2 regions of the Modestobacter sp. L9-4 genome follow, and region 2 is predicted to be linked to the other one. Evidence: riboswitches for the same ligand, from Rfam matches in the RefSeq annotation. Region 2 holds a riboswitch; the other holds the start of a gene.
The links. Region 2 has a riboswitch for S-adenosylmethionine ahead of thrC (threonine synthase). Riboswitches for the same ligand answer to the same signal wherever they lie in the genome.
Positions count from the first base shown of each region.

Region 1 (4,408 bases), 1.8 Mb from region 2:
CGAGGTCGGCTACTACTACCGCGACCTGTTCGACATGCTGCGCACCCACAGCGACTCGATCCAGTCGGTGACCTTCTGGGGTCTGGACAACGCCCGCAGCTGGCTGCGGACGTGGCCGGCGGCCCGCCCGTGGGAGGCGCCGCTGCCCTTCGGTGACCAGCTCGAGGCCAAGCCCGCCTACTGGGGCATCGTCGACCCGGAGCAGCTCGCGGCGCGTCCGAGCGACCAGCTCGCGCCCCGCATCGCCGGGCACGACACCGTGTACGCCACCTCCATCAGCACCAAGGGCGCGACGGTGACCTACGCGGTGACCGCCGGCGACACCCGCGACGGCGCGGTCACCCCGGTCTGCACCCCGCCGTCGGGCTCGCTGTTCCCGATCGGCACCACCAAGGTCACCTGCACCGCCACGGACAGGGCCGGGAACACGGCCAACCCGGTGAGCTTCGACGTGGTCGTCACCGCGCCGCCCACGACGACGAAGCTGTACTCACAGATCAACAACGGGTCGGTCGTCCGGGCCAACGTGAAGCAGAACGTCCAGGTGGTCGTGCAGTTCGGCAACAAGGGCACGGGCACGCTCGTGGGCAGCTCGTTCGCCCTCAGCTGCACTCAGAAGTCCGGTCCGGCGATGAAGCTGGAGCTGGCCCCCGGGTCGGCCCAGCAGGTCACCAACCGCGACTACCCGGCCGAGCAGAACGCCACCTTCCAGCTGCGGGGCACCCCCACGCAGGTCGGGACGGCGACGTTCGACTGCACGCTGACGATGACGGACAGCTTCGGCGCGAAGGTGACCAGCACGAACACGGTCACCGTCGACGTCCGGAAGTGACCTTTCCCCGTCCGGGGCGCTGACCGCGTCCCGGACGGGACCCGAACAGGCCGAGGCCCCCGCTCACCGTCGAGCGGGGGCCTCGTGCCGTCGGGAGGTCAGTCGCGGCCGGCGGTGCGGGCAGCGGTCACCTGTCGGCGGGCGACGGCCGCCCACTCCTCCAGTGGACCGGGGGCGTCCCACACCCGGTCGACCAGGTAGAGCCCCCGGGTGGGTGTCGTGGCGCCCAGCTCGACCAGTACCGGCTTCAGCAGCAGCTCCGGCGCCAGCGCGTGCGTCGGCCCCCCGCCGAGCATGAGCGGGACGGCGACCACCCCGGCCAGGTCACCGGTGCCCACCTGGTCCAGGAACAGCTTCAGCAGGCCGGTGTAGGTGGCCTTGTAGGTCGGGCTCGCCACGACGGCGACCTCCGCCCGGCGCAGCGCCTCGACGGCCTCGGCGACCGCGGGGTCACCCCAGCCCAGCAGCCCGGCGCCCAGGTCGACGACGTCCACGACCCGGTCCGGCGGTGCGCCGGTCAGCTCGGCCACGACGCGCTCGGCGGCGGCGCGGGTGCGGGAGTTCGGCTTCGGGTTGCCCACGACGGCGATGGTGGTCACGACACAAAGCCCATCACATCGGTCGGGATTGACGACAGGCAGCGTGCCTGCCAGTCTGGAGCCAGGTCACGAGTGCCAGCGTTCAGCCCCGGCTTGCTGGCCGGCAACCCTCCTCCGCGAGCGGGTGCCCCGGGTGACGACCTGGCGGCTGCAGCACCGCAGCCGCAAAGCGCGGACCCGTGCCCCGGGTCCCCGGCCCGCAGGAGCACCCCCATGTCCAGCGCACTCCTCTGTTCCCCGGTCCCCACCGCCGTGCCCGGCGCCCTCCCGCTGCTGCCGGTCGTCGGCGCCGCGACCCAGGTGCCGCTCGTCCCGGGCGGCAGCACCCGCTACGTCGACCTCGACACCGCCGCCAGCGCGCGGGCCCTGCAGTCGGTCGCCGACCGGGTCGCCGAGGCGCTGCCGCTCTACGCCAGCGTGCACCGCGGCGCCGGGTACCTCTCGCAGGTCTCCACCGCGCTCTACGAGTCGGCGCGCTCGACCGTGGCCGGGTTCGTCGGTGCCCGGGCGGACGACGTCTGCGTGCTCACCCGGCACAGCACCGACTCGCTGAACCTGCTGGCCGGCGCCGTCCCGGCCGGGGCCGCCGTGCTGGTGCTCGACTGCGAGCACCACGCCGACCTGCTGCCCTGGCAGCGCCGCGGCCCGGTGACCGTCCTGCCCACCGGCGACACGGTGGTGGCCACCCTGCGCGCCCTCGGCGCGGAGCTGGCCGCCGCCCCGTACGCGCTGGTCGCGGTCACCGGGGCGTCCAACGTCACCGGTGAGTCGCTGCCGCTGGCGGAGGTCGTCGAGCTCGCACACGCCGCCGGTGCCCGGGTGGTCGTCGACGGCGCGCAGCTGGTGCCGCACCGCCGTTTCTCCCTCGCCGCCACCGGTGCCGACTACGTCGTCTTCTCCGGGCACAAGACCTACGCGCCGTTCGGTTCCGGGGCGCTGGTCGGCCGCCGCGACTGGCTGGACGCCGCACCGGCGTACCTGGCCGGCGGCGGTGCGGTCACCGAGGTGACGGTCGAGGAGACCAGCTGGGCGGCCGCCCCGCACCGGCACGAGGGCGGCTCGCCGAACGTGCTCGGCGCCGTCGCGCTGGCCGCGGCCTGCGACGCGCTGGCCGCCCTCCCCGCCGGTGCCCTGGAGGAGCACGAGCGGGCGCTGCGCGCCCGGCTGACCGCCGGCCTGGCCACGCTGCCCGGCGTCCGGGTGCTGCGCATCTGGGCGGACTCCGACGAGCCCACCGGGGTCGTGTCCTTCACCGTCGCCGGCTCCGACCCGGGGCTGGTCGCGGCGTACCTGTCCGCCGAGCACGGCATCGGCGTGCGCGACGGCCGGTTCTGCGCCCACCCGCTGGTGGCCCGGCTCGGCGTGCCCGAGGGTGCACTGCGGGCCAGCGTCGGGGTGGGCAGCACCCTCGCCGACGTCGACCGGCTGGTCGCCGCCCTCGACGCCTACCTCAGCGAGGGGCCGCAGGCGGACTACGCGCAGGTCGCCGGGCGTTGGCAGCCGGTGGACGACCCCCGGCCGCTGGCCGGGCTGGCCGGCGCCGACCCGGCGGCGGTCGCCCGCGGCGCCGGCTGCGGACCGTCCCGGGCCTGACCGCCCGGCCTGACCCCCGATCCCCAGGAGCACCGATGACCCTCACCGAGACCCCCACCGAGACCCCCACCGACAGCGCGTTCGCCGACGAGTGGCGCAGCTGGCACGCCCAGCACGAGGCCGCCCGCGCCGACGGCCACGGCTTCCTGGCGATCACCGGCCTGACCTGGCTCACCGGTGAGCCGCAGCGGGTCGCCGGCGTCCCGGGGGAGTGGTGGACCGGGCCCGGCGGACCCGTGGTGCGGCTCGCCGACGGCGAGGAGCTCGTCGCCGACGGTGCCACCGTCTCCGGGGAGCACGCGTTCGGCGAGATCCCCGAACGCGGTGGAGTCACCGCGGTGGTCGGGGACGTCGTCATCGAGGTCGCCCGCCGGGGCGGGTCCGACGTCGTGCGGCCGCGCGACCCGGCCAACCCGGTGCTCGCCGCCTACACCGGCACGCCCACCTACGCCCCGGACCCGCGCTGGCAGGTGACCGGCACGTACGTGCCCTTCGACCAGCCGCGCCCGACCACCGTCGGCTCGGTCGTCGAGGGCCTCGAGCACGTCTACGACGCCCCCGGCCGGATCGAGTTCACCCTCGACGGGCAGCAGCTGGCGCTCACCGCCTTCGAGGGGCTGACGTCGGACTCCTTCATGGTGCTGTTCACCGACGAGACGTCCGGGGTCACCACCTACGCGGCGAACCGGTCGCTGAAGGTCGGGGCACCCGCCGCCGACGGCACGGTGACCGTGGACTTCAACCGGGCCACCAACCTGCCGTGCGCCTACACCGTCTTCGCCACCTGCCCGCTGCCGCCGGCGGAGAACCGGCTGCCGCTCGCGGTCGAGGCGGGGGAGAAGAAGCCCGCCGCCTGACCCCCGGCACAGCACAGCGGCCGGCCACCTCGCACGAGGTGGCCGGCCGCTGTGCTGTGCCCGGGTGGTCAGCCGCGGGGCTGGACCTCGCCCATCGGGCCCCAGCCGGACAGCTCCGGGGAATCGACGTACATGATCGACGGGGTCGCCGACACCCAGTCCGGCATCTCGGCGATCGCCTTGGAGAAGTGTGCCGAGGCGGTGTGCACCGCGCCGGCCTCGGCGTCCCGGAAGCCCTCGACGAGCACCCAGGTGTGCGGCTCCTCGACGCTGCGGGACCACTCGAAGAACACGTTGCCCGGCTCGGCGCGCACGGCGTCGGTGAACTCGCCGACCAGCTCCGGCCAGCGGTCGTCGAACTCGGGACGGACGGGCCACTTCACCACGATGAGGATCACCCGGGCAGCCTAGGAGCCGCCCGCGACGCGACGGCCGGTCACCCCGGGAGCGGGGTGACCGGCCGTCGTGGTCGGTGCGGCGGGTCAGGAGGCGACCGAGGGGTTGACCTCGGGTGCCTCCACGGCCTC
Region 1 covers NZ_CP077800.1:410,421-414,828, reverse strand. The annotation lists gene KUM42_RS01980 (endo-1,4-beta-xylanase) at 1-832, shown strand, start outside; gene KUM42_RS01975 (NADPH-dependent FMN reductase) at 931-1,431, opposite strand; SAM riboswitch class IV at 1,496-1,609, shown strand; gene KUM42_RS01970 (aminotransferase class V-fold PLP-dependent enzyme) at 1,645-3,024, shown strand; gene KUM42_RS01965 (DUF1684 domain-containing protein) at 3,060-3,881, shown strand; gene KUM42_RS01960 (putative quinol monooxygenase) at 3,950-4,279, opposite strand; gene KUM42_RS01955 (transporter substrate-binding domain-containing protein) at 4,364-4,408, opposite strand, start outside.
Region 1: it holds a riboswitch for S-adenosylmethionine, as region 2 does, so the genes downstream of both, KUM42_RS01970 (aminotransferase class V-fold PLP-dependent enzyme) here and thrC (threonine synthase) in region 2, are expected to answer to the same signal.

Region 2 (4,408 bases):
CCACGTGGTCGTCATGGCCAAGGGGCAGAAGATCGTCCAGGGCACCGTCGAGGAGATCATCGGCGCCGGTGGCTCGGTGCTCGTCGGCCTCGCCGACCCGGCCGACACCGACCGGGCGGCCGCGCTGCTGGCTGGGCTGCCCGGCGCCGGGGCGGTCGAGCGCACGAGCGAGGGCCTGGTCGTCGACCTCGGCCCGACCGGGCGCGCCGCCGCGCTGTCCGCGCTGGTGGCGGCGGGCATCTCCGTCGACCAACTCACCCCGCGCCGCCGGCTCGAGGACGCGTTCCTGTCACTGGTGGGGGAGTCATGAGCAGTGCGGTGCACGGCAGCGGCACCGGGGCGGCGGCGGGCTTCCGGCCCGAGCGCACCCTGCGGCTGGGCGTGGAGCTGCGCCGGCAGTTCAAGCGGCGCCGCACGATCGGCGTCTTCGCGCTCATGGCCGCGCTGCCGCTGATCCTGATCGGCGCGCTCGCCCTGGGCGGGGCCGAGGAGGCAGAGGCGAACGCCCGGGTCAACCTGGTCGACGTCGCCACGGCGAGCGGGCTGAACCTGACCCTGTTCACCCTCTTCGCCACCAGCGGCTTCTTCCTGGTCGTGGTGTTCGCGCTGTTCTTCGGCGACACCGTGGCCAGCGAGGCGTCGTGGGGGTCGCTGCGCTACGCGCTGGCCACCCCCGTGCCCCGGGCCCGGCTGCTGCGGCAGAAGTGGGTCGCCGCGCTGGTCATGTCGGTCGCCGCGATGCTGCTGCTCGTCGTCGTCGCGCTGGTCGCCGGCGGGATCGCCTACGGCTTCGACGCCGTTCAGACCCCGGTCGGTGTCGCGCTGGACCAGCGGACCGGGCTGGTGCGGCTGGCCGGGATGGTCGGCTTCCTCGTCGTCCACCTGCTGGTCGTGGGCACGCTGGCGTTCTGGATCAGCACGCTCACCGACGCCCCGCTGGCCGCGGTCGGCGGCGCGGTGTTCACCACCGTGGTGTTCGCGGTGCTGGAGGCCGTCGAGCAGTTGGGCAGCATCCGCGACTGGTTCCCCACCGCGTTCAGCTTCGCCTGGACCGACCTGCTGCAGACCCCGGTCGACTCCGGTGACCTGTTCCGCGGCGTCGTCCAGGGGCTGGCGTGGTCGGCGCTGTTCACCGCGCTCGCCTTCCGCCACTTCGCCCGCAAGGACGTCACCAGCTGAGTGGAGTGGATCCGTCGGTGTGACACCGACGGATCCACTCCGCTCAGAGCGAGGCGCGGACGGCCTGGGCCCAGCCCTCGCCCATGGGGGCCTCGGTCACCGAGACGTTGTCCAGGGCGGCGATCCGCTCGGCCATGCCGGGGACGGCGGCGCCGTTGGCGGTGATGAATAGCCGGCCCACGGCGGCGGCCATCTCCAGGTCGCTGACGCTGTCGCCCACCGCGACGGCGTCGGCGGCGGTGAGCCCGCGGCGGGTGAGGTCCCAGCGGATGGCCTCGCCCTTGCTGATCCCGCGCGGCATCAGGTGGTAGACGTGCGGCGGCAGGCCCTCGGCGTCCAGCGTCATGTCGGGGGTGACCGGCACCTCGCCGTTGTCGTTCATGGTCAGCCAGTCCCAGCCGCGCCCGGCGAGCCAGGCGTCCACGGCGGCGGTGTCGACGTTGCCGCGCAGCATGGCGTCGGCGGAGTGCGTGGCGTGCCACGGCGCGTGCCACTCCAGCCGGCCCGGGTTCGCGGCCATGAGCTGCTCGACCACGCCCAGCTCGTCCAGCACGTGCACCGGCTCGCGGCCCGCGTACCGCTCGGGGAGCGCACCGGTCAGCAGCTCGTCCTGCAGGCCGCCGTCCCAGGTGACCAGCGAGCCGAGCTCGGCGATCGCGCCGTCGGCGGCGAAGACCCGGGCGGTCTCCATCAGCTGGGTCGCGGTCCGGCCGCTGACGAGCACCAGCGCGACGCCGGCCCGATGCAGCTCGAGCAGGGCGTCGGCCGGCACGGACGTCGGTTCGCCGCCGGCCGTCGTCCAGAAGGACCCGTGCGGGCCCACCATCGTGCCGTCGAGGTCGGTGTAGACGATGCGGGTGGCCACCGGCCCATCCTGTCGGTGCCCGGGGTCGCCCGTGGGCGCGGGTAGGGTGTGCGGAGTTCCACTCATCAAGAGGGGCAGAGGGACACGGCCCGCTGAAGCCCCGGCAACCGCCGTCGCACTCCCGCGACGGAAGGTGCCCCATCCGTCCCGCGCGGCTCGACGGCCCGGCGCGGGGAAGATGAGGAGGTAGTCGTCGCATGACCATGACCGCTCCCGGCTCCGCCCAGGCAGACGTCACCGAGGGTGGGCCGGTCCCGCTGAACCCCGCCCGCGGCCTGATCTGCCGCAACTGCGGTGCCACCTTCGGCCTGATCGCCGAGCACGCCTGCGCCGAGTGCTTCGGCCCGCTCGAGGTCGACTACGACAAGGACCTCATGCGGGCGGTCACCCGCCAGCAGATCGAGGCCGGCCCGCAGAACATCTGGCGCTACGTCGCCCTGCTGCCCGTGGGCCACGACCCGGCGAGCCGGGTCACCCTGGACCCGGGCATGACGCCGCTGGTCAAGGCCGACCGCCTCGCCGCCGAGCTCGGCCTCACCGCCGGTCTGTGGGTCAAGGACGACTCGGCCAACCCCACCCACTCCTTCAAAGACCGGGTGGTCAGCCTGGCCGCGACCGCGGCCAAGACCTTCGGCTACGCCAAGATCGCCTGCGCCTCCACCGGCAACCTGGCCAACTCCGTGGCCGCGCACGCCGCCCGGATGGGCCTGCCCTCGTTCGTCTTCGTGCCCAGCGACCTGGAGCCCGGGAAGATCACCCAGTCCGCGGTCTACGGGCAGGCGCTCATCGCCGTCGACGGCAACTACGACGACGTCAACCGGCTGACCAGCGAGCTCGCCGAGACCGACGAGTTCGAGGACACCGCCTTCGTCAACCAGAACGTCCGGCCGTACTACGCCGAGGGCTCCAAGACGATGGGCTACGAGATCGCCGAGCAGCTGGGCTGGCGCATCCCGGCCCAGGTCGTGATCCCGATGGCCTCGGGCTCGCTGCTCACCAAGGTCGACAAGGCCTGGCGGGAGCTGGTGGCCGCCGGCATCGTCGAGGACACCGAGTGGACGATCTTCGGCGCCCAGTCGGCCGGCTGCGACCCGATCGCCACCGCGTTCGACAACGGCTGGGACGTCGTCAAGCCGGTCAAGCCCACGGGCATCGCCAAGTCGCTGAACATCGGCAACCCCGCCGACGGCCCCTACGCCCTGGACGCCATCCGGCGCACCGGCGGCTCGGTCGGCCGGGTCGGCGACGACGAGATCGTGCAGGGCATCCGTGACCTGGCCCGCACCACCGGCGTCTTCGCCGAGACCGCCGGCGGGGTCACCGTCGCGGTGCTGCGCCAGCTCGTGGAGAAGGGCCTGCTCGACCCGGCGAAGGAGACCGTCGTCCTCAACACCGGCGAGGGCCTCAAGACCCTGGACCCGCTGCTGCCGGTCGTCGGCCCCACGCACCACGTGCAGCCGTCGCTGAGGTCGCTGCGCGAGGCCGGTCTCATCGCCTGAGCGCCGCACCCGTCTCCCGGCGTCCGGACGGACGCCGGGAGGCAGGTCAGCGGCCTGTCGCCCGGTCGGGGGAACCGCGTTCCAGGGCGGTGACCTGGGACACCCCGCTGCTGTACCGTTCCGCGCGGTCAGCGTTCCACGTTCGTGCTCAGCGGGCGGAAGAGCGACACCCGGCCCCGCGACTCACCAAGGGGCCGTCCGCACGAACGTGGGAGCACACGTGGCACAGGGCACCGTGAAGTGGTTCAACGCCGAGAAGGGCTTCGGCTTCATCGCCGTCGACGGCGGTCAGGACGTCTTCGTCCACTACTCGTCCATCCAGATGGACGGGTACAAGAGCCTCGAGGAGGGCCAGCGGGTCAGCTTCGAGGTCATCCAGGGCGCCAAGGGCCCCCAGGCGGACGCCGTCCAGAACGCCTGACCCCCGCGGTCCACGAGGCCCGGTCCCCGCACGGGGGCCGGGCCTCGTCGCGTCCTGGGCCGGGACCCCCGTCCTTGCACTCGCCGGGGTCGAGTGCCAGACTCCTTTCTGGCACTCGGAGCACCCGAGTGCCAACCAGGTCGGATCGGTGAGGTACCGGAGCGTGGGCCGCAGGAGCGTCCACAGCGCCGGTGCCGTCCGTCGCGGGCACCGGACCCGGCCGTGCAGCGATCCACGCTCGGAGGACATCACCACATGGCCAAGATGATCGCGTTCAACGAAGAGGCCCGCCGCGGCCTCGAGCGGGGCATGAACCAGCTCGCCGACGCCGTCAAGGTGACGCTCGGCCCCCGTGGCCGCAACGTCGTGCTGGAGAAGAAGTGGGGTGCCCCCACGATCACGAACGACGGTGTCTCCATCGCCAAGGAGATCGAGCTCGAGGAC
Region 2 covers NZ_CP077800.1:2,882,740-2,887,147, forward strand. The annotation lists gene KUM42_RS13540 (alpha/beta fold hydrolase) at 1-310, shown strand, start outside; gene KUM42_RS13545 (ABC transporter permease) at 307-1,179, shown strand; gene KUM42_RS13550 (HAD family hydrolase) at 1,223-2,044, opposite strand; SAM riboswitch class I at 2,104-2,229, shown strand; gene thrC (threonine synthase) at 2,242-3,543, shown strand; gene KUM42_RS13560 (cold-shock protein) at 3,764-3,964, shown strand; gene groL (chaperonin GroEL) at 4,220-4,408, shown strand, end outside.